DNA from 4 places in the Tepidiforma thermophila genome. Region 4 is predicted to be linked to each of the others. Evidence: riboswitches for the same ligand, from Rfam matches in the RefSeq annotation. Region 4 holds a riboswitch; each other region holds the start of a gene.
What was found. A riboswitch is a leader RNA that binds a small molecule or an ion and turns the genes downstream of it on or off. The one in region 4 is predicted to bind cyclic di-AMP.
Positions count from the first base shown of each region.

Region 1 (7,275 bases), 420 kb from region 4:
CGCGAAATCCCCGGCATCATGGAAGGCACCGGCAAGCCCGATTACGCCCGCGCCGTCGCCATCTCCACCGACGGCGCCATCCGCGAGATGGTCCTTCCCGGCCTCCTCGCCGTCGTCGTCCCCATCCTCGTCGGCTCCGTCATCGGTGCCGAAGCCCTCGGCGGCCTCCTCATCGGCTCCATCGCCAGCGGCTCCGTCCTCGCCCTCATGATGGCCAACGCCGGCGGCGCCTGGGACAACGCCAAGAAGTACATCGAGGCGGGCCACCTCGGCGGCAAGGGCTCCGAGGCGCACAAAGCTGCCGTTGTCGGCGATACCGTCGGCGACCCCTTCAAGGACACCGCCGGCCCCTCCATGAACATCCTCCTCAAGCTCATGTCCATCGTCGCCGTCGTCTTCGGCCCCCTCTTCGTGGGCTGACGCCGGTTCCCCTTCGCCCGCACGAACGGCGGCCGCCGGTTGAGCTCCGGCGGCCGCTTCTCTATGCTGCGCCCTCCGCCACCCTCCTCGCGGAGCCCTCCCGCCATGCTCCTCGCACAGGCCCTCATCCCCATCTCCGCCGTCGTCGCCGTCGCAGCAGCCGTCGTCTGCGCACTCGCCGCCCGCGACCCGGCGGTCCCCCGTCCCGCCGCCTGGGGCCCCGCCCTGGTCGAACTCGCCCTGGCTCACGTCGCCGCCGGCCTTGCCGGGACCATCGCCCTTGCCGCCTTTGTCGGCGGCTACGCCGGCGAACTCGACCGCGCCGCCTGGGCCGGCGGAGCTTTCCTCGCCGGCTTCGCAGCGCTCGCCCTTGCCAGCCTCCTTGCCGCCCCCATCGACGCCGATGACGGCCGCCCCGCCGTGGTCACTCCGTTTGCGTCCACCGCCCTTGCGCTTGCGGCCGGCGCCGGGCTCTTCGGTCTGGCCAGCCGCGTCGCCGGCGAAGGCCCATGGGCCGCGGCATCGCTCATCGCGCCGTTCGCCGGTGGGGCCGGCCTCGCGGCCCTGGTCGCGGCCCTCGGCCCCGCCCCCGGGGCCTCCCGCCCGGCCGCCGGGCCGCTGGCCGGCGGCGCAGTCGCAGCGGCGGCCATGGCTGGCCTCCTCGCGTCCGGCGAACTCTCCGCCCTCTCCGGCGATGCGGCATGGAGCGCTTTCCCCCTTGTCGTCACCGCCAGCGTTCTCGCCGCCGCCGCCATCGCCCTCATCCCCGGCGCCGTCCTCGCAGCGTCGGGCCGGTCATCCGCCCCGCTCCTGGCCGCCTGGCTCGCCGCCGTTATCGCAGCCCTCGCCGTGGTCGGTGCCGCCATCGTGCTCCTTCCCGCCGGAGCCGGATGGGCCGCCGGCGCGGCCGGGGCCGGCCTGGCCGCCGGCCTCGTGCTCGCCCATGGCGGCATCCTCCCCGCCACCGGCGCTGACCGCCTCCCCGGGCGCCTCCTCCCCTGGGCGGCCGCTGCCCTCGCCCTCGCAGTCGCCTGGGCGCTCGGCCGCGAACTCTCCGGCGAAGGGTTCGCTCCCGCCGCTGCCGGCCTCTACGGCCTGGCCCTCGCAGCCGGCGCGGCCGCAGGCCCGGTCGTCGCCAGGCTCGCCCTCGTCCCCTTCGCCCCGCCCGTTCCCGCCGCCGCCATCGACGTCGAGACCTGGGCCCGCCCCGGCGAGGCCGGCTTCGCCGTGGCCCTCGCCACGGCCCCCGCCCGGCCCCGTCCGGCGAACGCCGTCCCGGCCGCCGGCATCGCTGCCCTCGCCGCGGTCGTCCTCGCCCTCACCCTCGGCCCCCACGCCCGGCACGAGCTCCTGCGCACCGCCGAGGCCGACCCCGTCCGCACGGCAGCCATCGTCCAGGACCTCGGGCTCCTTCCCACCGGCGCAGCCGACCGCTACGCCTACGCCAACGACCTCCAGCAGCGCCGCGCTGCCCTCGAGGAACTCCGCCAGGAGATCCAGGACGACGCCGACTTCGGCCCGGCCGATGTCCGCCTGCTCCTCGCCGCCGACGCCTCCGCCCGGGACACCTTCGTGCAATCCCGCCTCGCCGCCGGGCAGCTCATCCCCGGCGAAGCCGCGCGCATCTCGGCCGCGCGCCGTCCGCTGCCCGCGCTTCTCCCGCTCCCCGGCACGTCCGCCGGTGCCGCCGTCGGCCTCCTCACTGGATTCGCCGTCATCGCGGCAGCCGGCTTCTCCTGGCGGCCCGGCACAGCAGCTGCCTCGCTCGCGGCAGCGTTCGGACTGCTGGTGCTGCTGCTCGTCGTCGGCCCGGCCCTCCGCTTCTTCGGGCCCGGCGAGGCCGACCCCCTTGCGTTCGTCGCCGCCCTCGCCCTGGTCGCAGGCCCCGGCGCCGCGCTCATGGCCCGCGACGAGACTCCCGGAGCAGCCCCGGCCTGTGGTCTTGCCGCGGCGGGACTCGCCCTCGCAGTCACCGCCGGCCTCCTCGCGTGACGCCCCCGCAGCCGGGATTCCCCGGCTCAGCCAGAAAATTGTGACGAAAAGCGCAAAGACCTATTGACAGCCTCCCGGCCGGTTGGTAGCTTGCGGCAGGTGAACGGCGTTCGCGTCGTTCACGTGCGCGTTCAGTGTTTCGCACCACCTGCCTAGTGCGCCGCACGGCGCAGCGGGGGACCCAACGTCCCGGGGCGAACGCGGCACCCGCCGCAAGGGCGCCTTCCGCCCGAGCCCGTCAGCTAACCCCGTCGGCAGTCTGGAAGGCCTGGCGAGCAGGTAGCTCGTTTCGAGGTCTTTTTTTCTGTCCTCGAACTGCACCATAACGTCCGCATCGAAAGAGGAGGGAACTACCGTCATGCCAGCTTTGCAGGAAGCACCGCCAAAGTCGTGCCCCAAGTGCCGCGGCTCCATGATCGTCGAGCGCGACTGGCACGGCACCTACGGCAGCTGCATCATGTGCGGCTACGTCCACGAAGTGCTCACCAGCCCGCCCGTCGACCTCGCCGCCGAAGAGGCTGCCCTGCCCCAGCGGCAGCGCCGCCGCCAGCCCTCCCACGGCAAGCTCCGGCTCTGACCGCACCGCGGCACACCCCGGCAGCCCTGGAAACGGAACCCCCGCGCAGGCGGGGGTTCCGTCTTTTCGCCAGCACCACCGCGCACTAGAATTCGCCCTCCGGAGGTAGCAGAGCACACCCATGCCGTACATTCGCCTGTCCATCATGAAGCCCCGCCGCGGTGAAGATGCCCGCGTCGAAGAACTCCTGCGCAAGCTCGATGAGGCGGTCGCCGCCACACCCGGCTGCCAGGTCACCTACCTGATGCGCCCCCACGACGACAGCGGCGAAATCGCCCGCCTCGCCATCTACGACTCCGAAGAGGCCGCCGAGCACGCCGCCAACGATACCCACATCATGGCCCTCCGCTCCGAAATCCACCTCTGCGTCGAGCCCGGCCATATCGAGCGCGCCTTCTTCACCATCTGACACGGGCTCCGGTCCCGCCCGCCTCCGGCCGGGAAACCACCGATTCCTGCCCCCGGGTGCCCCTATCCCCGGGTCTTTGCGCGCCACGATTAGGGTTTTTGCCAATACGCCCGCGCGAGGCACGCCCTAGACTCCTCCCTGTCGCCGGACCCCCGCCACCTGGCGCAATCCGACACGGCACGGCCCACCAGCCAGCGCCGGAGACCATCAGAGGAGTTCGACCGTGAACCAGATGCGCCCCCAGCCCAGGACCCTCCCGGCCCGCTCCACCGCCAGCGCCGCCCGCGGAGCCGGCCCCATCCGCATCCTCCTCGTCGACGACCACGCCGTCATCCGCCAGGCCCTCCGGATGCTCCTCGAAGCCCAGCCCGAGCTCGAAGTCGTCGCCGACGTCGAAAACGGCCGCGAAGCCGTCCAGGCCGTCGAACGCCTCCAGCCTGATGTCGTCCTCATGGACGTCGTCATGCCCGGCCTCAACGGCCTCGAAGCCACCCGCCAGATCCGCCGCATCGCACCCTCCACCCGCGTGGTCATGCTCAGCGGTTTCGTCGACGAAGACCAGCTCCTCGATGCCATCCGCTCCGGCGCCTCCGGCTACATCGTCAAAAAATCCGACGTCTCCGAACTCGTCCTCGCCATCCAGACCGTCCACCGCGGCAACAGCTACTTCTCCAGCTCCCTCTCCGAAGGCTTCGACCTCGCCGAAGTCCTCTACCAGGCCAAGCGCGCAGACCAGCGCAACGGCATGGATACCCTCACCAGCCGCGAACGCGAAGTCCTCCAGCTCATCGCCGAGGGCTACACCAACCAGGGCATCGCCAACGAACTTTACATCTCCGTCAAAACCGTCGAAGCCCACAAGGCCCACATCATGGCCAAGCTCCACGCCCGCAACCGCACCGACCTCATCCGCTACGCCATCCGCAAGGGCATCGTCCGCCTCGAAAGCGTCGACGAAGCCCAGGCCATGCTCGACGACGCCGAAGCCGCCGCCGGCTAATCCCCGCACCTCCCGCGGTCGCGGACAACGAAGAGGGGGCCCATGACCGTGGGCCCCCCTCTTCGTTCAACGTCAACGTCGCCCGCTGCGGCGCCAGCTTGCCCTATCCCATGCCCGCCAGCCGCTTCCGCTTCTGCGCCACGTAGTCCACCAGGATGTACTCGCCCAGCTTATCCGGCGTCGTGTAGAACACCCGCCCCTTGTTGATCCGGGCCACCTGGTTCACGAACTCCTTCAGGTAGTAGTTCCGGTCCAGCATGAAGGTGTTGATGGTGATCCGCTTCTGCGTGCACCGCTTCACCTCCTTCAGCGTCTCCCGGATCGTGATCGGGCTCGGCGGGTAGGCGAAGTACGAGCGCCCCCGCTCCAGGTGCGCCGTCGGCTCCCCGTCCGAAATCATGATGATCTGGCGCGTCCCCTGCGTATGCTTCGCCAGCAGCCGCTGCGCGATGATCAGCGCGTGGTGCATGTTCGTCCCCAGCACCGACTCATCCCACCGCACATACGGCAGCTCCTCCGTCTTCAGCTCCCGCGCATATGCGCTGAACCCGATGATGTACAGGCTGTCGCGCTGGTACTGCGACGAAATCAGGTTGTTCAGGGCCATCGCCACCTTCTTCGCCGCCTGGAATGAGCCGCGCAGCGCCATCGACCAGCTCAGGTCGAGCATGATCACCGTCGCCGTCTGCGTCAGCATCTCCGTCCGCGCCACCTCGAAGTCGTCCGGCTTCAGTTTCAGCGGCGTGCCCGGCCCCTCCCGGTACATCGAGTTCATCATCGTTTTCTGGATGTCCAGGTAGAACGGGTCCCCGAACTCATACGGCTTCGTCGTGTCCGTCCGCTCGCCGCCGGTCCCCGTCTCCCGCACCTCGTGCTTGCCGAACGTGTCCGCCTTCAGCTGCTGGTAGATCTCCGCCAGCGCCCGCTGGCCGATCTTCCGCGTGCCGCGCGGCGTCAGCTCCCACTGGTTCCCCTTCTTCCGGATGTACCCGGCCTCTTCGAGGATCTCCAGGAACTGCTTCAGCTGCTCCAGCGCCTCCCGCGCCTCCGGCCCGAGCAGCTCCTCCAGCTTGTCCGCATCGATGTCCTCGATGTCCCCGCCGTACTGCGTCCGCTCGATCTGCCGCTCCAGCTCGTCGATCGACTGCATCTGCTCCATCAGCTGCATCGCCGACTGCAGGTCCAGCTCTTCCTCGCCCCGGAACGGGTACTGGTTCCGAAGGTCCCGCATCGGGTAGAGGTACTCCAGGTTTTGCGCCAGCTCGTTCAGCGCCTGCTGCAGCTCCGGGTCCCCAATCTTGTCCGAGAGCAGGTCCTGCAGCTGCTGGCGCAGGTCCCCCGGCAGCGAATCGAGCAGCGACTGCATCTGCCCCATCTGGTGCTGCATCTGCCGCACCAGCTCGTCCAGCGACTGCGGCGGGTTGTCGCCGAACAGGTCGCCGTACTTCTGCATGAACTCCTCGAAGTTCGGCTCCCGCCCCGCCATCCGGTCCTGCAGCATCTGGTTCAGCTCGCGGACCATCTCCTTCATCCGCTGCAGGTCCTCGGGCGACATGTTCGCAATCTGGTTGTAGAGATCCTTAAAGAAGGTATCCATCATCGCCTTCTTCAGGGACTCCAGCAGCTCGTTGAACTTCGCCTGCGCCTCCGGGTCCATGAACTCGTAGTTCTGGAGCTGCCGCACCTGCCCCGCCACATCCTGCGGCAGGTTCTCCAGGAACTCCTTCTTCCGGTTGGCGATGTTCCGCAGCATCTCGGCGAACTCGCGCGGCGGCGTCGGCTGACCGCCCTGCTGCCCCTGCTGGCTCCCCTCGCCCGGTTCGCCCTGCTCGCCGCGCTGGCCCTGCTGCTGGCTCGCCTGCGCACCCTGCTGCCCGGCCGGCTGCTGGCCTGCCTCGCTCCGCTGCTGCCCCGGTTGCGTACCGCCGTCCTGGTGCTCGCCCCCGGCCCGGTCCGCTTCCTCCAGCCGGCGCTCAAGCGTGTTCCGCTCCAGCTCAAGGATCTCGTCCAGCTTCCGCTTCAGGTCATCGAAAATCGACGAAAGGTCGAACCGGTCGAGTTGCTGCCGCCGCTGCTGCCGGAGTTGCTGCAGCAGGTCCCGGAGGCCCTGCATCCGCTGGCCCATCGGGTTCCGCATCCCGCGCTGCATCAAATTCCGCAGCGCGTGCTGCAGGTCCCCGAAATTCATCAGGTCGTCCGTGATGTTGTCCAGGATCTGGTCCGGGTCGAGCGCCGGCACCTCCTGCGTCCCATCCCACATCGAATAGCGGTAGCGCATCGCCATCGGTCCAAACCTCCCCGGGGCGCGGAACCCGCGCCGTGTTCCACGAGCGTAGCCGAATCGCAAAGGGTTGTCAGTCCGCCCTCACCCGTGCGGAAACCGCCTGCTACCCCTGCCGCCGCCGCGGCACCCCGAGCCGCTCCATCACCGCATCGAACACCGCCGCATCCTGGGCCCCAGGCAGCACAAACCGGTCGCCGAACACGAACGTCGGCACCCCCGAGATCCCCGCCTCCCGCGTCCACCCGATCGCCTCCAGCACCCGCGGCCGGTAGGTGTGCGCCTCCAGCGCCGCCCGCAGCGCCTCCACGTCCAGCCCGGCCCGCTCGCCCACGGCCAGCACCACCTCCAGCTTCCCGATGTCCTCCAGCTCCGTGAAATACGCCCGGAACATCTCCCGGGCATACTCCCGCGCCCGCCCCGCCTCGTGTGCGAACTCCGCCCCCTCGTGCGCCAGCACCGAATTCGACGTCCACTCCCGCCCGCGGGTGAACCGGATTCCCGCAGCCTCCGCCCGCAGCTCCATCGCCGTCGGCGGGTCTCCCGGCCGCGTCATCGGCCGCCGCGGCTTCCCCTCCGGCGGCGTCGAAGGGTCC
Region 1 is NZ_PDJQ01000001.1:190,720-197,994, reverse strand. It holds gene A9A59_RS01015 (sodium-translocating pyrophosphatase) at 1-420, shown strand, start outside; gene A9A59_RS01010 (hypothetical protein) at 526-2,412, shown strand; cyclic di-AMP (ydaO/yuaA leader) riboswitch at 2,552-2,684, shown strand; gene A9A59_RS13605 (hypothetical protein) at 2,771-2,989, shown strand; gene A9A59_RS01005 (antibiotic biosynthesis monooxygenase) at 3,135-3,398, shown strand; gene A9A59_RS01000 (response regulator) at 3,631-4,398, shown strand; gene A9A59_RS00995 (vWA domain-containing protein) at 4,502-6,682, opposite strand; gene A9A59_RS00990 (DsbA family oxidoreductase) at 6,786-7,275, opposite strand, start outside.
Region 1: another riboswitch for cyclic di-AMP. It lies ahead of A9A59_RS13605 (hypothetical protein); the one in region 4 lies ahead of A9A59_RS02895 (MFS transporter).

Region 2 (7,275 bases), 260 kb from region 4:
CTCGTCACCGAATTCGCCCGCCACGCCTGCGGCCTCGTCGGCGCCAACAGCACCGAGTTCGACCCCGAAACACCCCACCCCGTCATCAGCCTCCTCGAAGAGCAGCACGCCGTCGTCAACCTCGGCGGCACCATGCGCCTCGGCGCCTACCCCTGCCGCCTCCTTCCCGGCAGCCTCGCCCGCCGCGCCTACGGCACCGACCTCGTCCGCGAGCGCCACCGCCACCGGTGGGAGTTCAACAACGCCTACCGCGCCCGCCTCGAAGCCGAAGGCCTCCGCGTGAGCGGCACCTCCCCCGATGGCTCGCTCGTCGAAATCTCCGAAATCTCTGGCCACCCCTTCATGCTCGGCACCCAGTTCCACCCCGAACTCCAGAGCCGGCCGAACCGCCCCCATCCGCTCTTCCGCGAGTTCATCGCCGCCGCCCTCGCCCGGCGGGCCGCCGGCGCCGCCGCCCCCGCCACCGCCTGAGCGCCCGCGCCTACTCCAGGTGCAGCGCCCGGCGCACGTCCGGGTTCTGCAAATCCAGCTCGAACGTCTTGTACTGGTACGTCTGCCCCGTCTCCGGCGAATGCCCCGTCCGCTCCTCGCCGACCCGCAGCACACCCCACGAGAGCATGCTGTTCACGAGGTTCTTCACGTCCGACTCCTCGCGCCGCACCACCGGCTTCAGCGTGTCCACGATCCGGTTGAACGTCAGCCACCCGACCCCCGGCTTGTTCCGCTCGTCGTGGATCGCCACGATCACCGCCCGCCGCTGCTCCTCGGTCAGGTCGTTGTAGTTGAATTTGGCGTAGTCGTACTTCGCCAGCTCCTGCCCCACGTTCCGCGGCCGCTCGATCGCCTCCGTCCGCTCATTCGGCAGGAACAGCCAGTCCGTAAAGTCCGCGTTCACCATCATCAGCAGCCCGCTCTCGTGCAGCGCCCGCGCGAAGTCGCCCGCCCGGCCGCGCGCCAGCCGCTGGAAGTCCGCCTGCGGCATCCGCTTCTGCAGCTCCTGCCCCACCAGCGAAAGCGGCAGGTCGCGCCCGTTCGTCCGGAAGTCCTCCACAATCGCGAGGATCTGCTTCAGCACCTCGGCGACCTCCCGCGGCTCCGCCGAGACCGGCCCCTTCGCCTGCGCCAGCTCCAGCGCCCGCGCCGCCGCCGCGGCCAGCCGCGGCTCGATCTTCTCCACCGCCGCCGGCTCCCTCACCGGCGTTGCAGCAGCACGGTCGACCTCCGGCTCCACGTCGAGGTCGTAGTACAGCACCACGTCGGCCTGCTGCACGAGCTGCGCCGAGGTCGCCCACGACACCCCGATCACCACCACCCGCTTTCCCCGCGCCCGCAGCAGCATCACGACGTGGAAGAAGCTGTGGTCGCCCGAGGCGATCACAAACGTCCCGATGTTCGGGTAGAGGTGGCTCGCCTCCACGCAGTCGACCGCCAGCTTCACATCGACCGAGTTCTGGATGCGCGCCTCGCCCTCCGCCGTCGTGTACCGCCGGGTGAGCACGTACACCGGCTCCAGCCCCGCCGTATACAGCGACGCCGGGTCGCCCGCCTGGACCGGGTCCATCCAGTCCGCGTACGCCCGCGCGTAGGCCACCCGCCCGAACCGCTCCGCCGCCTCCCGCAGCGCCGTCACATTCGGACGACGGTTCCGCTGCATCAGGCTGAACTTCAGGTTCTCCCAGTCGACGAGCAGCGCGACGTCATCGTGCCCGGGCCCATTTCCGCCATCCCGCATGCCGCGATCGTAGCCGAACTTCCCGCCGCCCGCTGTGCACCGTGCCTCCCGGCAGCCCCCGGCCCCGCCGCAACCGCAAGCCCGCATCCGGCCCCACCCGCTCCCCCGCCGCCCATCCGCATTCCCCCGCATTTTTCCGTGTCGACGCGCACGGCCGCTCCGAATGTGGTAGTGTGAACGAGCCGAATCCCGGCCGCGCCGGGAACGGGGGACCCATCACCTGGGGTGCATCCTTCCACAGCGAAGGACGGCGACTTCCGACGCCGAACCCGTCAGCTAACCCCGTAGGCGTTCGGAGGAGCCTCTGCCTCCTCTGCGACCCGGAACCAGGCGGGCCCTCCCGCCCGCCGCCAGCACACAGGAGGTACGCGCAGTGCAGTACGCCATCTCCCCGTCCACCATCCTTCCCCGCAAGACCGTCTACCGCGAAACCGAGCTCAACCTGGCCCGCATCCGCGAGGCCGCAACCAGGCTCCGCTCCTGGGCGCTCGTCTCCGGCGAGCGGATCGTCGGCCTCCCCTTCATCCGCGTCAGGTCCGACCTCCTCTGCGAGGTCCATCTCCCCGTAGACGGCAACGTCCAGCCCCACCCCCAGACCGGCGTCTTCGCCCACACGGCGCCCGAATCACCGGCCGTCTCCCTCCGCGTCGTCCGCTTCGACGAGCTCCGTGCCGTCATTCGCGAGCTGAGCGGCGAAATCGCCGTCGATTGCGGCAGCGCCGGCCCGGTCGAGTTCCATCCCTCCACCGCCGAGTTCACCCACGGAACGCTCCTCTGGCCCGTCCACCGGCTCTCTCCGGCCCTCGCGCCGGCCGTCGCCATCCCGGGGCGCCGCACCCTCGAGGCGGCGTCATGAGGATCCCCCGCGGCGCTCGCGCCGCCGGGGCCGCCGCCGTCCTCGCCGCCAGCCTTGCCTTCGCAGCCTGCGGCGGCGATGACAACGATGACCCGACACCCACGCCCGGCAGCACCGAGACCCCGGCCGCTGCCTCGCCTACCGCCGCAACCCCGGGCGCGTCGCCCACACCCGCGGCAACCACCCCGGCCGCCACCCCGACGCCGGTCGTCTTTACGCCCACTTTCACCTGCACCAACCCCATCACACCCCTCCAGGCCCGCCTCAACCGGGGCCAGCAGGTCGAACTCCAGGGCCGCGTCTTCGGCGTCATGGACCGCAACAGCGATGCCGTCCTCGCCGTTGGCGCCCCCTTCGATGCCCTCCTCCGCGTCGAGGTCATCGTCCCATCCGGCAGCCGCCAGAACTTCCCGGCCGATCCGCTCCTCGGCTTCGCCAACCGCGACATCTGCGTCCGCGGCACCATCGAAGAAATCGGCGGCATCCTCACCATCGCCGCCACCAGCCCCTCCGAACTCACCGTCGTCGACTAACCCGAAAGGAGCCGGCCGATGACCATATCCGCCATCACCATCGCCCGCCAGGTCGGCACCGGCGGCGAAGAGGTCGCCGCCATCGTCGCCGAGCGGCTCGGCTACCGCCTCCTCGACTACCGCATCGTCCAGGAAGCCGCGCTCGAAGCCGGCGTCTCCCCCGAGACCATCGCCGAGGCCGAGCGCCGTCCATCCTTCTTCGCACGCATCATCGAAGCGCTCGCCCGCACCCCTTCCGCGGCCTCGCTGCAGTGGGGCGAGCCGCTCAACATCGACGCCACCCCCATCCTCACCTCCGCCGACTATCGCCAGCTCATCCAGGACGTCGTCGAAGACTTCGCGAATCACGGCCGCGTCGTCTTCCTCGGCCACGGTGCCCAGTTCATGCTCAGGGCCCGGCCCGACGTCCTCCGCGTCTTCATCACCGGCAGCGAAGCCGCGCGCGTCCGCCGCCTCATGGCGCAGGCGCGGCTCGACGAAACCGCCGCCCGCGCCCTTGTCCAGCGCACCGACCGCGAGCGCGTCGCCTACTTCCGTGAATACTTCGGGGCCGAATGGCTCGACCCCGCCAGCTACGACCTCACCGTCTCCACCGACCGGCTCGCGCCGGAAGCCGCCGCCCGCGTCATCCTCTCCGCCGTGGAGCTGCGGAACCCGGTCCCCGCCTGAACGCTCGACCCAGTCACTGGCTGTGCCTAGTCTGGGGTGCGAAGCACACCGCTTCGCACCCCAGCTGCTGTTCCGGAGGCCCCCTTGGACTGGTGGCGCATCGTCCATGTCCTCTCCCTTATCTGGCTCGGCGCCGGCCTGGGCGCCACCTACCCTCTCATCCTCCGCGCCTGGGCAACCAAAGAGCTCCGCACCCGCGCCACCCTCCTCATCGAAGCCGCCAACAACGAAACCCGGGTCCTCCTGCCCGGCGCCATGGCCAGCGGCATCACCGGCTTCTTCTGGGCCGTCGCCGCTGAGTACAACTTCATCAAAGACGCCTGGCTCGGCATCCTCACCCTGCTCTACATCTTCTTCTACTTCGTCTGCCTGCCCCTGCTCGGCTTCGGGCTCCGGAGGGCCAGGCTCGCCGCCCTGGTCGCCCAGAAAAAAGGCGAAGAGACCGAAGAACTCCGCCAGGTCCTCGAAGACCGCGTCCCCATCGTCTTCGGCACCATCCTCGTCCTGAGCGTCCCGCTCCTCGCCTGGCTCGCCGTCTTCAAACCGTTCTAGCGCCCCGGTCAGAACACCAGCGGCTCGCTGCCCGGCCTCGCCGACCCCGGGTCGCATGCCGGGCTCCGCTCCACCCACCGCAGCAGGTCTACCGGGTCGAACGGCCCGATCGCGTCCGCCTCGCCCGGTGCAAACAGCACCGGCCTGCGGTGCGCATCGCCCGGCGGAAGCCCTGTCAGCTCCGCCCGGTACACCAGCGCCAGCTCCCAGCCGTCGGCATCGAAGGGGAAGCTCAGCACATCGGCAACTTCGAGCGCTGAAATCGCCCCGTCGCACCAGTCATCGGCCAGCGCTGCCGCCGTCTCGTACGGGTTCGCCCCGTACTCCATCACCGTCCACGGCAGCCATCGCCCACGCACACCCGGGGCCGTCACCTCGAAGACCGTCAGCCGGCCCTCAAACACCGGCACAAGGTACACCGCCACGTGTGCGCCGCCCGGCGTAAAACCCGCCTGCGGCCGCCCGAAGTACGCCTGGCGCATACCGCGATTCTGCCCCTGGCCAGCCCGCCTGTCGAACCGGCCCGCCTCAGGACAGGATCCCCGCGAACGTCCCCTCGTCGATCGGCCCGACCGCGGCCAGCACCGCCTTCCCCGGGTCCAGCACCTCCCGCCCAACGTCCAGCAGCTCGTCCAGCGTCACAGCATCGAACCGCGCCACCACCTCGTCCACCGTCAGCACCTTCCCCCGCAGCAGCTCCTGCGACCCCAGCCACCCCGCCACCGAGCGGGTGTCCTCCATCCGCAGCTGGATCCGCCCCTTCGCCATCTCTTTCGCCTTCTGCAGCTCGGCCGGCGGCACGCCCTTAAGCAGCTTCACCGTCTCCTCAATCGTCGCCTCCGCCGTCACCCGCGCGTTCTCCGGGTCGCACCCCGCGTAAATCGTCAGCGAACCCGCATCCCGGAACTCGCTCGTGTAGCTGTGGATGTCGTACACGAGCGCCCGCTCCTCCCGCAGCTCAAGGAACAGCCGGCTCGACATCCCCTCGCCGAGGAGCATGTTCAGCAAACTCACCGCAAACCGCCGGTCGCTGTCGAGGGGCACGCTCGGGAACGCGAAGCAGAGGTGCGCCTGCTCCGTCGCCTTCTCCCGCACCCGCACCCGCGGCGCCCCGTTGCGCGGCACCACCGGGTACCACGGCCCCGGCTCGGCCGGCGCAAGGGCCCCGAGCCACTGCTCTGCTGCCGCCACCACCTCCGCATGGCGCACATTCCCCGCCACCGCGAGCACCATGTTCCCCGGCACGTACTGCCTCCGGAAGTACCGCACCACCGCCTCCAGCGGCAGCGCCTTCACGCTCTCCGGCGTCCCGCCGATCTCCCGCCCCAGCGGCTGCCCCGGCCAGAGCGTCTCATCCACCAGGATCGCGCTCAGCTCCGCCGGGCTGTCCTCCACCCCTGCCAGCTCCTCCAGGATCACCGCCCGCTCTTTCTCCAGCTCGGCCGGGTCCATCACCGGCTCCGTCACCATGTCCGCGAGGATGTCGACCACCGTCAGCGCAGCCGTGTGCGGCACCTTCGCGTAGTACAGCGTCGCCTCCCGGTCCGTCGCCGCATTGTGCACCCCGCCGACCGACTCGATCGCTTCCGAAATCTCCCGCGCCGTCGGCCGCCGCGATGCCCCCTTGAAGAGCATGTGCTCAAGGAAGTGCGAAAGCCCCGCCTCCTCGTCACGCTCATACCGGCTGCCCGCTCCGACATAGACGCTTACCGTCGCCGAGCGCGTGTGCGGCAGCTCGGCCGTCACCACGCGCAGGCCGTTTTCGAGAACCGTTCGCTGATGCATCGACACTCCCGTGCCCGCCCGGGCACCAGCCCCGATCCTACGCGCCGCGCCCGCTTCCCGCGAACCGCCCGCGAAACCTGTTCGTAACACCGGTGCAATTCGCACGAAACCCCGGCTCCCTACCCTGCAACCGACACGCAGGGCCTCCCGGCTTTCGCCCCGGCGCCGAAACAGAAGCTTCATATCGCAGCCCCTCGCTGCGCGTGGCCGTAGCCGGCGCCCGGGCGACAATCGGAAGACCCGCCGACCATCACCCCGAGGAGTGCGATGACCCCCGAAGAAATCAAAGCCTACTGCGAACAGAACGGCGTCCGCTTCGTCGACGTCAAATTCGTCGACCTGTTCGGCCAGTGGCAGCACATCACCCGCCCCATCCGCGAACTGAACGACTGGACCGACTACAACCGCTCCCCCTGGCGCACCGGCTACGGCTTCGACGGCTCCTCCATCCGCGGCTTCCAGAAGATCGAGGAGTCCGACATGCTCCTCATCCCCGACCCGGACACTGCATTCATCGACCCCTTCATCGAAGTCCCCACCCTCTCCGTCATCGCCAACGTCGAAGACCCCGTCACCCGGCAGCCCTACACCCGCGATGCCCGCCACATCGCCCAGAAGGCTGAGCAGTACCTCCGCGAAACCGGTGTCGGCGATACCGTCTACATCGGCCCCGAACTCGAGTTCTTCATCTTTGATGAGGTCCGCTTCGCCAACCAGATGCACGCCGCCTCCTACATCGTCGACTCCGACGAAGGCATCTGGAACAGCAACGCCGAAGCGACCCTCCGCGGCGACCTCAACCAGGGCTACCGCCCACGCGTCAAAGGCGGCTACTTCCCCGTCGCCCCGCACGACACCCTCACCGACATCCGCAACGAGATGGTCGAGGTCATGGAGGAGTGCGGCATCCAGGTCGAACTTCACCACCACGAAGTCGCCACCGCCGGCCAGGCCGAAATCGACATGCGGTTCGATACCCTCACCCGCATGGGCGATAAGGCCCTCCTCTACAAGTACATCGTGAAGAACGTCGCCCGCCGCAACGGCAAAGTCGCGACCTTCATGCCCAAGCCGCTTTTCGGCGATAACGGCTCCGGCATGCACACCCACCTCTCCATCTGGAAGAACGGCATCAACCTCTTCGCGGG
Region 2 is NZ_PDJQ01000001.1:872,937-880,211, forward strand. It holds gene A9A59_RS04140 (CTP synthase) at 1-471, shown strand, start outside; gene A9A59_RS04145 (NYN domain-containing protein) at 482-1,732, opposite strand; cyclic di-AMP (ydaO/yuaA leader) riboswitch at 1,903-2,038, shown strand; gene A9A59_RS04150 (hypothetical protein) at 2,106-2,588, shown strand; gene A9A59_RS04155 (hypothetical protein) at 2,585-3,121, shown strand; gene A9A59_RS04160 (cytidylate kinase-like family protein) at 3,140-3,790, shown strand; gene A9A59_RS04165 (DUF2269 family protein) at 3,875-4,342, shown strand; gene A9A59_RS04170 (hypothetical protein) at 4,351-4,824, opposite strand; gene A9A59_RS04175 (M16 family metallopeptidase) at 4,871-6,127, opposite strand; gene glnA (type I glutamate--ammonia ligase) at 6,395-7,275, shown strand, end outside.
Region 2: another riboswitch for cyclic di-AMP. It lies ahead of A9A59_RS04150 (hypothetical protein); the one in region 4 lies ahead of A9A59_RS02895 (MFS transporter).

Region 3 (7,275 bases), 810 kb from region 4:
CCCGTTCGATCTCTCTCAATGAGACCCAACGGGGCCGCCCATGAATAAACCGCCCGTCCTCAACGCCTTCCTCCTGCCGCCAGCCGAGCAGTCCGCCCTCGGCTCCGTCGAAACCCCCCTCGCCGTCCGGCTGCTCCGCCCCGCCACGTTCGCAGTCTGGCTCCTCGTCTTCTGCGTCCAGGCACAAACCGTCATCGCCCGCGGCGGCGGCACGAACTGGTTCGTGCTCGGCTTCACCACCCTCCTCTTCATCGTCGTCCACCTCCAGTTCTGGTACGAAGAATCCGAACAGGGGCGCCGCTTCCACCGCGCAATCGACCGCCTCCGCGGCCGCATCTACGAAGACGAGGTCACCGGCCTGCCCAACAGCCGCCACTTCGTCTTCGAACTCCGCCGCCAGATGATGCGCTCCGTCCGCAACGGCCGCGGCTTCTCCCTCGCCCTCACCGATATCACCGGCTTCGAAACCCTGAAAAACCCCGAAGAGCGGTTCCTGCCCGCTGTCGCCCGGGCGCTCCGCCACGCCGTCGGCGAAGGCGACTTCGTCGCCCACCTCCAGGGCCCGATCTTCGCCGCTATCATCGCCGACGACCGCATCGCCACGACCGCCATGAAGGCCGATGCGCTCCTCCCGGCCCTCGCCGCCTGCATCCCCAACGACCACGCCACCCGGCTGACGCCCGTCGTCTCGCTCACCGGCTACGAAGGCGAGCTCGAAGTCCGCGACTTCCTCCGCCGTGCCCAGCGCGACCTCGTCGCGGCGCGCAACCACGAGCCCGGCGCCAGCCTCGCCGTCGCCGTGCGCGCCCGACCACAGCACCCCGCTCCCGCTGAGAACTCCCGCTCCGCCGTCGCCTGACCGACCCTTCGTACCCTGACGAAAAACGCCCCGCCGGGACTCCCGCGGGGCGCCGTCGTTCACCGTTCTGGAGCGGATGGCGGGAATCGAACCCGCGTCTCAACCTTGGGAAGGTCGCGTTCTGCCATTGAACCACACCCGCCCGCTTCGCCTGTAGGATAGCACCTCGCACCACTCCAGACGAGGCCCCTCCATGCCCATCCCGAAGGAACTCGCACTCACCCCCGAAGAGCTCGACGAGCTCATGCTCACCACCTGGAACATGCGCATCGCCACCATCGGCCCGGGCACCCGCATCAACCTCACCCCGCTCTGGTTCGGCTGGGCCGGCGGCAAAATCTACACCTACTGCCGCGGCCAGAAGGTCGAAAACCTCCGCCGCAACCCCACCTGCACCGTCCTCGTCGACCGCAACGAGCGGTTCCCCGAACTCCAGGGCGCCATGTTCCAGGGCACGGGCCGCGTCCTCGAAGACGCCGCCGCAGAGGCCGCCGACCCCCACCTTGAAGAGGTCCGCTGGCAAATGGGCAAAAAGTACGCCGGCGGCCACGGCGAACCCGCCGAGCCCCGCCGGAACGACGCCACCGCCCGCGGCCGCAACTGGCGCTGGGTCGTCGTCACCCCCGAGCGCGTGGTCACCTGGGACAACTTCAAACTGCCCAACCTCCGCCGCAGCCGCGAAACCGGCGCTTGACAGGCCCGTATACTGGGAATCATCCGGCAAGGAGGTCCCAATGTACGGCTTCGTCAGCAGTGTCCTCGCCGAGAAGGGCCGCCACGTCTACACCGTCGAACGGTCCGCCACCGTCGCCGAGGCCGTCCGCCAGATGAACGAAAAGGGCATCGGCGCCCTCCTCGTTGTCGAAGGCGAACGGCCCGTCGGCATCTTCACCGAACGCGACGTCCTCCGCAGGGTCGTCGACGCCGGCCGCGACCCTGCCCTCACCCGCGTCGCCGAGGTCATGACCCGCGACCCCGTAACCATCTCCCCTGAGTGGCACGTGGAGGAGGCCATGCAGCTCATGACGGGCCGCCGGTTCCGCCACCTGCCCGTCATCGAAGATGGCCGCCTCGTCGGCATGATCTCCATCGGCGACCTCCTCCGCTGGGTCACCATCCACCAGGAAGACCACATCCGGGCGATGACCGACTACATCACCGGCCGTCTCAGCTGATCGGCCGGCCCCCGGTCACCGCCCCTTGAAGACGGGCTCCCGCCGTTCGACAAAGCTCAGGGCGCCCTCCCGGTGGTCCTCCGTGGTGAAGAGGTAGGCGAGCGCGTTCCCGATGAACTCGCCCATCTCATCCATCGTGGCGTGGCGCGAGCGCCGCAGCCCTTCCTTCATGTAGCGCATCGCGATCGGCGGGTTCGCCGCAATTCTCCTCGCCAGGCCCATTGCCGCCGGCAGGAGCTCCTCGTGGGGAACCACCCGCGACACCAGCCCGATCGCCAGCGCCTCCTGCGCGCTGATTACGTCCCCGGTAAACAGCAGCTCCGCCGCCTTCGAGGGCCCGACAAGCTGCGGCAACCGCCACAGCCCGCCGAGGTCGGCCACGAGGCCCCGCTTGATGAACAGCTCCCCGAACTTCGCCTGCTCCGACGCAATCCGGATATCCGCGAACAGCGCCAGGTCCATCCCCCAGCCGACCGCCGGGCCGTTCACGGCCGCAATTACCGGCTTGTCGCACTCGAGGATGGCCGCGGCCGCCGGCGTCGGGCGGGGCTTCACTTCGCGCAACCGGGTCACCGTCTCCTCGCGCTGCTCGCCCAGCATGATCTGCTTCACATCGTCGCCCGAGCAGAACGCCCGCCCTGCGCCCGTCAGCACGATGCACCAGGCGTCCGGGTCGCGGTGCAGCTCTCGGAACGTCTGCTCCAGCTCGGCATACATCTGCCGGTTGAGCGCGTTCATCACCTCCGGCCGGTTCAGCGTCACCACCGCGACCCGCCCGTCCCGTTCCACCACGATGTGGTCCATACTGCCCACCTCCCTGCCGGTGCCCGGCAGGCTTACTTGAACTCGTATCCGCCCTTCACCCCCGCGGGCTCCGGGTCCATGATCACGTTCACGCACGCCGGCTTCCCGCTGGCGAATGCCCGCTCGATCGCGGCCTTGATCTGCTCCGGGTGTTCCACGAACTCCCCGTGGCCGCCGAGGCCCTCCACCACCTTGTCGTAGCGCGCATTGTCCCCCAGTACTGTCGCCGGGGTGCGGCCCTCCCCGTACTGCGCCTTCTGCCCGACATAAATCTGGTGCCAGCACCGGTCGTTCCCAACCACCGAAACGATCGGCATCTTAAACCGCACAAACGTGTCGAAATCGAACCCGTTCAGCCCAAAGGTGCCGTCGCCGTTCACCATCAGCACCTTCTTCTCCGGCGCCGCAACTGCCGCCGCCATGCAGAACCCGGTCCCGACCCCGAGCGTTCCGAACGGGCCCGGGTCCATCCACTGCCCCGGGTTGTTGATCGGCAGCACGCTCGCCGCAAGCGCCACAATGTCGCCCCCGTCCCCTACCACGATCGTGTCGTCATCCACGAACTCCGCAATCTCCTTGCACAGCCGGAGCGGGTGAATCGGCACCGCATCGGAGTTCATGAAGTACGACCGCTGCTCATCGGCCTGGTTCTCGAGCCCCCGCAGGTACGTCATCCACTCCTTGTGCTCCGCCTTCCCAATTTCCGACGTAAGCTGGAGGAGCGCCTGCCGGATGTTCGCTTCGATACCGATCGTGAAGTCCCGGTTCCGCCCGATATCCCGCGGATCGATGTCAATCTGGATGACCTTTGCCGCAGGGTTCCACGCCGGCGGCCGCCCGTACTTCAGCCGGAAGTCGATCGGCGTCCCGAGGATGACGATGACGTCCGCCTGTGCGAAGGCCGGCTTGCGCGACAGCGAAAAGAAGTTCGGGTTGTCCTGCCGCAGCGTGCCGCGCCCCATCGCGTTCGTGTAGACCGGCACATCCGCGGCCCGCGCGAACTCCGCCAGCTCACGGTGCGCCCGGTGCCAGAACACCCCTGAGCCGGCCATGACCATCGGCTTCTCCGCCTCCCGGATCAGCTGCGCCGCCTGCTTGATGAGCTCCGGGTCGCCCATGATCTCGCCGGTCACCCGGTAGTTCCGCGGCCACTCCAGCGAATCTTCATCCACCCGCCCGAACAGCACGTCCGAAGGCACCTGCAGGAACGTCGGCCCGTACCTGCCCGTCATCGCCTCACGGAACGCCATCGCCATGTAGTACGGGAGCCGCCGCGTCTCGTAGACCGTCTGCGCCCACTTCGTGATCGGCTTCATCACATCGAGCAGCTCAATGTCCTGCAGCGAACCCATGTCGTATTGCCGAAGCGGCGACCGCCCGCCGATCACCACCATCGGGCTCGACGCCTGGTAGGCGTTCGCTACTGCTGTCACAACGTCAGTGACACCAGGCCCGGCCGTCACCACCGCGACGCCCGGCTTGAACGTGATCCGCGAATAGCCGTCCGCCGCATGCCCGGCCGACTGCTCATGCCGCGTATCGATGATGCCGATGTCGTTGTTCAGGCAGCCCTCGTAGATGTTCTGGACGTGCCCCCCGGAGAGCGTGAAGATGTGGCTCACGCCCTCCTGCTTGATCATCCGGGCGATAATCTCGCCCCCATCGATCATGTTCCCCATGGCGAACTCCAGTGCCGGTATGCAGTGCTCGCGAGTATACGCATCGGCACCGCAGGCCGCTGCCGCCGCTCACAGCTTCGCAACCATCCACTCTTCCGCAAGCCGCACCACGTCGGGCCCAATCTCGAAGTGCCCGCCGGGGAGCCACTGCAGGTCCTTCTCCCCCGGCAGCGCCGCATAGAGCGCCTCGGTCCGCTCCCGCGGAATCAGCTCGTCGGCGGTCTTCCCAATGACTCGCACCGCGACGCCCCCGAGCCGCGCCACGTCGGAATCCGGCCCGGCCGCACTCCCCGCGAGCCCGCCCTCGCCCACCAGGCAGAACGCAGCCGCCCGAAAGCGACCGCTCCGCGCCACGGCCGCAATCCCGATCATGCTCCCCAGCGAGTAGCCCACATATCCCAGCCGCCCCGTATCAATCGGCAGCACGCCCGGCAGCAGCTCGAGCATCCGCCCAACTTCCGCAGCAAATTGCGCACGAAACGCCTCATACCGCTCCGGCTGGCGGAAGAGCGCCATCGGGTCGTGCGTCTGCCGCTCGCCGTGGAGCGGAGCATCCAGTCCCACGCACACCCACCCGCGCTTCGCCCACCGCATCCCGATTTCGCTCACCCAGTAATCCTCTTTGCTCCCCATTCCCGGGTGCTGAATCTGCACCATCGGCATCAGCTCCTCCGTGCCCGCCGGGAGGTAGGCCACCCCCGGCACCAGCTCCTCCCCGCACCTGAACCAGAAATTGACTTCCCGGATGTCGCCGATGAGCGATTCGCGAACCTGCAGCTCGTTTGCCATGCTCTCCTCCGTCCATCTGCTGCCGCCCGGGGGTCTTGACGCTTACGCGTACCGGGCGAACGATGCCTGAAGCGGGCTCGTCGCCCGCAGCGCCTAGTCTGCCCCTCCGGGCAGAACGGGGGAACCAGTTCTCGGGGCGAATCCGCCCGGCCGGCACCACAACCCGGCGACGGCGGAGCGGCTATCTCCGGCCGCAGCCCGGCAGCTAACCTCGGCGGCGTAGGAAGACCTTGTTCGAGGCCACCCCGCATATGGTCTCCAGGCCTTCCGTTTCCGCCGTTCCGGCGCAATCTCGCGGCGAAAAGCCGGTCCTTTCCGTCTACGCCAGCTCCCCGCTCTGGGAGCGCCTCGGCAACGCCATCCCCCTCGCCCTCTCCCTCCTCCTCATCAGCTTCATCTTCTGGGGGCCCTTCAAGGCGCCCCTCCTCTTCGCCGTCCTGAGCGTCGCCTTCTTCGTCTACTGGCTGTTCCGCAGCTACTCCGTCGCCATCGCCTGCGCCATCGGCCTCCGCCGCATCAAGCACTGGAAAGCGACCGACTGGCGCGCCAAATACGCCGCCCACATCGCCCGCTCGGGCCTCCCCAACCGCTGGACCTGGCCCCGCCACCTCGTCATCATCCCCAACTACAAAGAGTCCGAAGAGGGACTCGCCCGGACCATCGATTCCCTCGCCGCCCAGTCGGTCGCCAGCCAGCTGGTCGTCGTCCTCGCCATGGAGGACCGCGAACCCGGCGCCCGCGAAAAGGCCGCTCGGCTTATCGCCCGCTACCCCGGCGTCTTTGCCGACATCTTCGCCACCTTCCACCCGGCCGGCCTCCCCGGCGAAACGCCTGGCAAGGGCTCCAACGAAGCCTGGGCCGCCCGCGAAGCCCACATCCGCCTCATCGAAAACGGCGGCGACGACATCCGCCGCTACACTGTCACCAGCTGCGACGCCGACGCCGTCTTCCATCCCTCCCACTTCGCCGCCCTCAACTACCTTTTCCTGGCAGCGAAGAAGCCCTACCGCACCTTCTGGCAGCCCACCATCTTCAACTCGAACAACATCTGGGAAATCCCCGCCCCCCTCCGCATTCCCGATGGCCTCTCCGGCATCAACCGCACCTCCAACCTTCTCATCCCCGGCAGCGTCCGCTTCCCGACCAGCTGCTACTCCCTCTCCTGGCAGATGCTCCACGAAGTCGACTACTGGGACGAAGAGGTCATCCCCGAGGACTGGCACCTCTACCTCAAGTGCGCCTACACGCTGGGCGATGACGTCAACGTCGAGCCGCTCTTCCTCCCGCTCGGCAACGACTGCGTCCTCGCCGATGGCTACTGGAAGACGCTGAAAGCCCATTACGCCCAGTCGGTCCGCCACGCCTGGGGCGCCAGCGACATTCCCTACGCCTGGCGCGCCGCCATGCACCCGCGGTCCCCGCTCTCCTGGCGCCGCCGCCTTGTCCTCGCCGGGGCCGTCACGAAAGTCCACGTCCTCTGGGCTGCCCAGTGGTACATCGTCACTCTCGGCATCTTCCTGCCGTCCCGCTTCGCAGCTCAATTCGATGCCCCCCTCCCGGGCTGGTGGGTCCACCGGTACCCGGTCCCGGGCACCGGCTGGCACCCGGAGCACCTCCTCGAACCGTCCCGCTGGTTCCGCATCGGCCCCGAAGGCATCTTCGAGCCGACCATGTGGCTCAACCTCCCGGGCATCCTCGTCGGCCTCTGCCTCTTCCCGCTCCTGGTCATGATCGTCTTCGAGCTGCGGACTCGCGGCCCGCGCCCGGCCTATGTGTCCCGCTGGGTCTACCTCACCGGGCTCCTGATGTGGCCGCTCATGGCCGTCATCACCTTCTTCTTCGCAAGCCTGCCGGCCCTCCACGCCCAGTGGAAGCTCGCTTCCGGCAGGGGCCTCGTCTACCGCGTCGCCGAAAAAGGCAGCCGTGGCCTGCCCGTCCGCACGGCGGTGGTCCCCGAACCGGAGCCCGG
Region 3 is NZ_PDJQ01000001.1:1,422,974-1,430,248, forward strand. It holds gene A9A59_RS06875 (GGDEF domain-containing protein) at 41-859, shown strand; tRNA gene A9A59_RS06880 (tRNA-Gly) at 928-1,001, opposite strand; gene A9A59_RS06885 (pyridoxamine 5'-phosphate oxidase family protein) at 1,053-1,553, shown strand; gene A9A59_RS06890 (CBS domain-containing protein) at 1,594-2,034, shown strand; gene A9A59_RS06895 (enoyl-CoA hydratase/isomerase family protein) at 2,050-2,838, opposite strand; gene A9A59_RS06900 (thiamine pyrophosphate-binding protein) at 2,871-4,517, opposite strand; gene A9A59_RS06905 (alpha/beta hydrolase family protein) at 4,587-5,306, opposite strand; cyclic di-AMP (ydaO/yuaA leader) riboswitch at 5,387-5,541, shown strand; gene A9A59_RS06910 (glycosyltransferase family 2 protein) at 5,537-7,275, shown strand, end outside.
Region 3: another riboswitch for cyclic di-AMP. It lies ahead of A9A59_RS06910 (glycosyltransferase family 2 protein); the one in region 4 lies ahead of A9A59_RS02895 (MFS transporter).

Region 4 (7,275 bases):
CGCTCGAAGACGGCTCGGGCATCGTCCACATCGCCCCGGCCTTCGGCGGCGAGGACTTCGAAGAGGGCAAGCACTACCGCCTCCTCTTCGCCCAGCCGATCGACCTCCGCGGCATCATGGCCGAGGGCCTGCCCGGCGCCGGCAAATTCGCCAAGCAGGCCGACCGCGACATCGAGCGCGACCTCGAGGAGCGCGGCCTGCTCCTCAAGAAGGGCACCATCCGCCACACCTACCCCTTCTGCTGGCGCTGCGGCACCCCGCTCCTCTACTACGCCAAGCCGAGCTGGTACCTCCGCACCACGGCCCTCCGCGAGCAGCTCCTCGCCGGCAACGAACGGATCAACTGGTACCCCGAGCACATCAAGCACGGCCGTTTCGGCAACTGGCTCGCGAACAACATCGACTGGGCCGTCAGCCGGGAGCGGTACTGGGGCACGCCCCTCCCCTTCTGGCGGTGCGATGCCTGCGGCGAGACGGCCTGCATCGGTTCCCGCGCCGAGCTTATCGAACGGGCCGAAGACCCGGAGGCCGCCCGTGCCCTCGACGACTTCCACCGCCCCTTCGTCGATGCCATCACCATCCGCTGCGCGGCCTGCGGCGGCACCGCCCGGCGCGTCCCCGAGGTGGCCGACGCGTGGTTCGATAGCGGCGCCATGCCCTACGCCCAGTGGCACTTCCCCTTCGAGCACGAGACGGAGTTCCAGCGCCACTTCCCGGCCGACTTCATCTGCGAGGCGATCGACCAGACCCGCGGCTGGTTCTACACCCTCCACGCCGAGGCCACGCTCCTCCACGCCGCCGGCGCCATCCCCGACGGCATCGCCTACCGCAACGTCATCTGCCTCGGCCACATCAACGACGAAAAGGGCAACAAGATGTCGAAGAGCCGGGGCAACACGGTCGACCCGTGGACCGTCATCGACCGCCACGGCGCCGATGCCACCCGCTGGTACATGTACGCCGCCAGCCCCGCCGGCTCGCCCCGCCGCTTCAGCGCCGGCCTCGTCGAAGAGGGGCTCCGCCGCTTCCTCCTCACCCTCTGGAACACCTACAGCTTCTTCGTCAGCTACGCCAGCATCGACGGCTTCCGCCCCTCCGGCCGCTGGGAGCCGGCCGCCGAAATCGACCGCTGGCTCCTGAGCGAGCTGAACGCCCTCATTGTCAAAGTCACCGATGAGCTGGAGGCGTACGACCCGACCGACGCCGCCCGCGCCATCGAAGCATTCGTCGACGACCTGTCGAACTGGTACGTCCGCCGCTCCCGCCGCCGCTTCTGGCGCGGCGCTACCGAGGGCGACGCCGACAAGCAGAGCGCCTACGAAACGCTCTACGCAGCCCTCACCACCCTCGCGAAGCTGCTGGCGCCGTTCACGCCGTTCGTCGCCGAGGAGCTCTGGCAGAACCTCGTCCGCACCGTCGACCCCGCCGCGCCCGAGAGCGTCCACCTCGCGGCGTGGCCCGAGCCGGACCCGGCGCGCATCGACGCCCGCCTCAACGCCGAGACACAGCTCATCAAGCGGCTCTGCTCCCTCGGGCGCGCGGCCCGCGCGAAGGTCCAGATCAAGGTGCGCCAGCCGGTCGCCGAGGTGCTCGTCAGGCTTCGCGACCCCGCCGAAGCCGCGGTCGTCGAGCGCAACCGGCACCTTGTGCTCGAAGAGCTGAACGCGAAGGCGCTCCGCATCGTCGAGGACGAGACCGCCGTCGTCGCCTACGACGTCAAGCCGAACCTCCCGGTCCTCGGGCCGAAGCACGGGCAGGCGGTCGGCGCCATCCGGCAGGGGCTGGCGGCGATGGACCCCGCCGAGGTCGCCGCCGCCGTCCGCCGCGGGCGCACCGTCACCGTCGCCGGCATCGAGCTGGAGCCCGGCGACATCCTCCTCCAGGCGCAGGACCGCGAGGGGTACGCCGCCGCACAGGAGGCCGGCTACACCGTGGCCGTCACGACGGCCATCACGCCCGAGCTTGCCGATGAGGGGCTCGCCCGCGAAATCGTCCGCCGGCTGCAGGACCTCCGCCGCGAGGCCGGCTTCGAGCTCGCCGACCGGATCATCGCCTGGGTTGCCGGCGACGCCGATGTCGCCCGCGTGCTGGAGCGCCACGGCGCCTACATCCGCGGCGAGACGCTCGCGCTCGAACTTCGCAGCGAGGAGCCGCCCGCCGATGCGGCCCGCGCCGAGGAGGACCTGGAGGGGACGCCCGTCGTCTTCGGGGTGCGCCGGGCGCGCTGAGCGGCTGTCTCCGCGGCACCGGCCGGGGACTGGTCGTTCGCCGTTCGTGAACCGTGTGCAAACCGGCCGATCACGGGCGGCGTATACTGTGCGAAGCCGAATCTCCGCCCACGCGGAGAGCGGGGGACCCAACGCACGGGGTGAATCGCGCGCAGGCGCGTAGGCAACTCCCAATGCCGAACCCGTCAGCTAACCTCGCAGGCTCTTGGGAGAGACGCGGAACCGGCACCTCCCGTCTCTCGAGGCCACCGGCCGCACCGCACCCGGCGCGGCCACCGGACTGTCACGGGGGAACGGGATGGATTCCCGCGAGCCGTCATCGCTTCGCTTCGAACGCGCCCTGAGCTACGCCGCGCGGTTCACCGCGCAAACGTCCCAGAACATCTGGCTGGCCGCGCTCTTCCTCGTCGCCGGCACCGGAGCGAAGCCTGCGCTCGACCTCTCGAGCCTCTTCATCGCCATGCTCCTGCCCTCCATCCTGCTCGGCCTGCCGGGCGGGTCGATTGCCGACCGGCTCGGCCCGGGCAGGGGCTACGCCTTCGGGGCGCTCCTGCGCTTCCTGCCGGTGGCCGCCGGCACCTGGCTCCTCGATGGCGGCACCAGCGCCTGGGTGCTCGCCTTCCTCTACTCCACCGGCTCCCAGGTCTTCACCCCGGCCGAGCTCGCCCTCGTCCGGCCGCTCCAGGCGAGCCATGTCGGCCGCGTCCACTCCTGGCTGGCGGCGCTCCAGTACGCCGGCCAGGCCGCGGGGATGCTCGTGCTCGCGCCCGCGCTCTACTTCCTCGGCGGTCCCACGGCGATGGTGATCGGCGCTGCGGTCGGCATGTCCCTCCTCTTCGCACTGACCGTGGTGCTGGCCGTGCGGGTTGCACCGCTGGCCCGGGCGTTCGCTGCCGGCAGCGCCCGGGCCGCCCTCAGCTTCCGCGAGACGATCGCCTTCTTCGGCCGCGAATCGCTCGCCCGCTACGCCCTCGTCGCCCTTGGGCTGAAGATGGTGGTCTCGAAAGGGATCGTCGTCGCCCTCCCCTTCTACCTCGAGCGCGACCTCGGCCTCGGCTGGGAGGCGATGGCGTACCTCTTCGCGCCCGGGGTCCTCGGCGTGCTGGCCGGGCTCTGGTGGTGCAGCCGCGAGCTGACCCTTGCCCGCGCCCACGAGGTGCTCAGGCTCGGGCTCCTCGGCCTGCTGGTTGCGCTGGCGGCGCTCACCGCCCTCGATTACGGCATCACCGCGGTCGCCCAGTACAGCCACATCCCGCCGGTGGCCCGCCTCGAAGCCTCGATGAACACCACCTTCGCGGTCGCCATCCCCGTCGCCTTCCTGCTTGGGGTCTCCCTTTCCGGGCTCCTCATCGCCGGGCGCGTCGCGCTCACCGAGACGGCCCCGGCCGGCCAGCACGGCCGCGTCTTCGCCGTCCAGCTCACCCTCACCGAGACGGCGATCTCCCTGCCGCTGCTCGCCCTCGGCGTGGGCACCACCTACGCCGGCGCCCGCGTCACCCTCGCGGCCATGGCGCTGCTCGTCGGCGGCTTCCTCCTCCTCGCCGAGCTCGACCGGGCGCGGTTCCTCCGCAGGGTCGGGCAGCCGGCCGACCTCCTGCCCCGCCCCGCAGCCTCGCCCGGGGCCTGACGGCTCAGCCGAGCAGGAACGGCCGCACCGCCTCGAGGAACCCCTGCGGCCGCTCGAGCGGGATCGAATGCCCCGCCCCCGGCACCTCCACCAGCCGGCAGTCCGGGATCGTCGCCGCCATCCGGGCCGCAACCTCCGGCGCGAGCACGTCGCTCCGCTCGCCGCGGACGAGCAGCGTCGGCGCAGCAATCTTCGCGAGCTCCCGCCACGAAGCCTCCGGGTCCGGCCGGCTGATCGGCCGCGTCCCATCGCGGAAGGCGCGGTCGTACCGGAACGTCCAGGTCCCGTCCTCCAGGAGGAGGAGGTTGTTCAGCGTGCGGCGGCGCGCCTCGGCGGGGTCGGCGTTCGGGTTCGCCCGGAGCGCCCGTTCGACCGCCTCCTCCGGCGAGGCGAAGATGTCCGGCGCACGCACGCCCGACTGGATGCGCGCGGCCCCGGCTGCGTGGACCTCGGGGCCGATATCGACGATGACCAGCCGCTCGACCGCCCCGGGGTAGCGGGCCGCAAAGAGGTAGGCGTTGCGGCCGCCCATCGAGAGGCCGAGCAGCGCGAACCGCTCCAGCCGCAGCGCCTGCGCGAAGGCGCGCAGGTCCTCGACCATGGCATCGGCCGTGTAGTCGTCGGCCCAGGCGCTTTCCCCGTGGCCGCGCTGGTCGAGCGCGTAGAGGTGGAACTGCGGCTGCATTGCCGCCGCAAAGGTGTCCCACGAGCGGGCGTGCCCGGTGAACCCGTGCAGCAGCACGAGCGGGGGCCGCCCGGGGTTCGGCCATTCCCGGTAGTGGAAGCGGAGGCCGCGCAGCAGCGCGTACTGGTCGAGCGGGGGCGGAAGCGTCACAGGTGGTCCTCCGTCGGGCGCAGCGTCGGTGTGCCGCGGATGCTACGCTGCCCGCCCGCGTCCGCAACCCCGCAAGCCGCCCCTCCCGTACAATCCGGGCGTGACCCGGTTCCCTTCGACGCCCGACCTCGACCTCCTCTTCCGTCCCCGCTCCGTTGCTGTCGCCGGCGCCTCCACCAACGTCGACAGCCCAGGCCACGACTACCTCGAAGCGATCAAACGGCAGGGGTTCAGCGGCCCCATCTACCCCATCAACCCGAAGGCCGACACGGTCGCCGGCCTCCGCGCCTACCCCTCCCTGCGCGAGGTGCCCGGCCAGGTCGACCTCGTCATCTCCTGCGTGCCGGCCCCCGCCGTCCCGGAGCTGGTCGAACACTGCGGCGAAAAAGGCGTCCGCTTCCTCCACCTCTTCACCGGCCGGTTCAGCGAAACCGGCGACGCCGAGGCCGCCCGCCTCGAACAGGCGATCGCCCGCCGCGCGGCCGAGCTCGGAGTGCGCATCCTCGGCCCGAACGGCATGGGCCTCTACCACCCGGCCGGCGGCCTCTCCTTCCGGCCCGACTTGCCGACCGACCGGGGCGGCGTCGCCTTCCTCAGCCAGTCCGGCAACAACGCCGTCGAGGTCATCACCCGCGGCAACGCCCGCGGCCTCGCCTTCGGCAAGGTCGTCAACTACGGCAACGGGCTCGATATCACGCCGGGCGAACTCCTCCGCTACCTTGCCGACGACCCTGAGACGACGGTCATCGGCGGCTACGTCGAAGGCGTGCCTGACGGCCGCGGCTTCTACGAAGGACTGCGCGCTGCCGCCGCCCGCAAGCCGGTCATCATCCACAAGGCCGGGCGCACCCGCGCCGGCGCCCGCTCCGCGGCCTCCCACACCGCCGCCCTCGCCGGCCAGGCCGAGCTCTGGAGCACCGTCCTCCGCCAGGCCGGCGCCATCGAAGCCCGGAACCAGGACCAGCTCCTCGACCTCATGGTCGGCGCCGCGCTCCTCCGCCCGCCCGCCGGCCGGCGGATCGCCATCGTGGGCGGCGGCGGCGGGCGCAGCGTCCAGTCGGCCGATGCCGCCGAAGAGAACGGCTTCGAGGTCGTGCCCCTCCCGCATGCCGTGCGCGAACGGGTCCGCGAGCGCGCCCCCATGCTCGCCGATTGGGTCGGCAACCCGGTCGACCAGTCGATCCTCGCCGGCAGCGGCCTCTCCTCGAACGGCCTGCTCGAGCTGATGCTCGAAGGCGACCACTACGACCTCGCCATCGCCAACGTCGGCGAGGACTGGTTCTTCGGCCGGCCCGATGCCGCTGACCGGCTGAAGCACGCCTGCGGCCGGCTCGCCGCCATCGCCGCCGCCAGCACGAAGCCGGTTGCCGTCGTCCTCGGGCCCACGGAGACGCGCAACCGCGACCACCGCGCCCTCGTCGACGAGGTCCGCGACGACTTCGTCGCCCGGGGCATCGCCGTCTTCCCGAGCGTGGAGCGCGCCGCCTTCGCCCTCGGCCGGCTCGTCCAGGCCGCGGAGCGCCGCCGGGCCTAGCATGCCGGCAGGCCGCCGGCGGGAGGTTTTGCACATGGGCACCGACGACGTCCTCGCGCACTACCGCGGAGAGGCGCTCGCCGAGCGCATCCTTGAGGCCGCCCGCGCGGCCGGCGTCCACCCGCTTACCCCGGCCGCGCTCGCCCCCGCCGACCAGTTCCACATGGGCGGCCTCCGCGCCACCCGCGAACTCGCCCGCCTCGCCGGCATCGGCCCCGGCGACCGCGTGCTCGACCTCGGCTGCGGCCTCGGCGGCCCCGCCCGCGTGCTCGCCGCCGAGTTCGGCTGCGAGGTCACGGGCGTCGACCTCTCGCCCGAGTTTGTCCGCTCGGCTGCGGTGCTGACCGAGGCCTGCGGGCTCGGCGAACGGGCCGCCTTCCGCGTGGCCGATGCGACGGCGCTCCCCTTCGCCGATGCCAACTTCGATGTCGTCTTCACCCAGCACGCGGCGATGAACATCGCCGACCGGCGCGCCTTCTGGTCCGAGGCGTACCGGGTGCTCCGGCCCGGCGGGCGGTTCGCCTTCTTCGATGTCATCCGCGGGCCGAACCCGGCCGAGCCGGCCTACCCGCTGCCCTGGGCGGGCGACCCCGCAATCAGCTTCCTCCTCGATGCCGGGGCGACCCGCGCGCTGCTGGAGGAGGTCGGCTTCGTCATCGAGGCCTGGAACCAGCCCCCGCCGCCCGTCGGCCGTCCCGATACGTCGAGCCCCTTCTCCCTCCGCGCGGTGATGGGCGCCGGGATGGAGCAGCGGGTCGCCAATCTCGCGGCCTGCATGGCCGACGGCCGCCTCGGGCTGCTGCAGGGGGTGTGCCGCCGCCCGGCCTGACCCTGGCTCGTCGCCCGGAGGCCGGCGCCGGGCGAAACTTGGAATATCGCGTCCCGGGGCCCTCGCATGCCCGATTCCGTCGAACCCCGCCCGATGGTGCTCCGCACGTTCCGCGTGCGCACCAGCAACCACGTCGGCGTCCTCGCCCGCGTCCTCGCCATCCTCGCCGAGCACGGCGCCTCTATCGGCGACCTCCGCACCGTCTTCATGGGCCCCCTCAGC
Region 4 is NZ_PDJQ01000001.1:609,927-617,201, forward strand. It holds gene ileS (isoleucine--tRNA ligase) at 1-2,228, shown strand, start outside; cyclic di-AMP (ydaO/yuaA leader) riboswitch at 2,313-2,447, shown strand; gene A9A59_RS02895 (MFS transporter) at 2,527-3,855, shown strand; gene A9A59_RS02900 (alpha/beta fold hydrolase) at 3,860-4,690, opposite strand; gene A9A59_RS02905 (acetate--CoA ligase family protein) at 4,791-6,224, shown strand; gene A9A59_RS02910 (class I SAM-dependent methyltransferase) at 6,259-7,053, shown strand; gene A9A59_RS02915 (NAD-dependent malic enzyme) at 7,120-7,275, shown strand, end outside.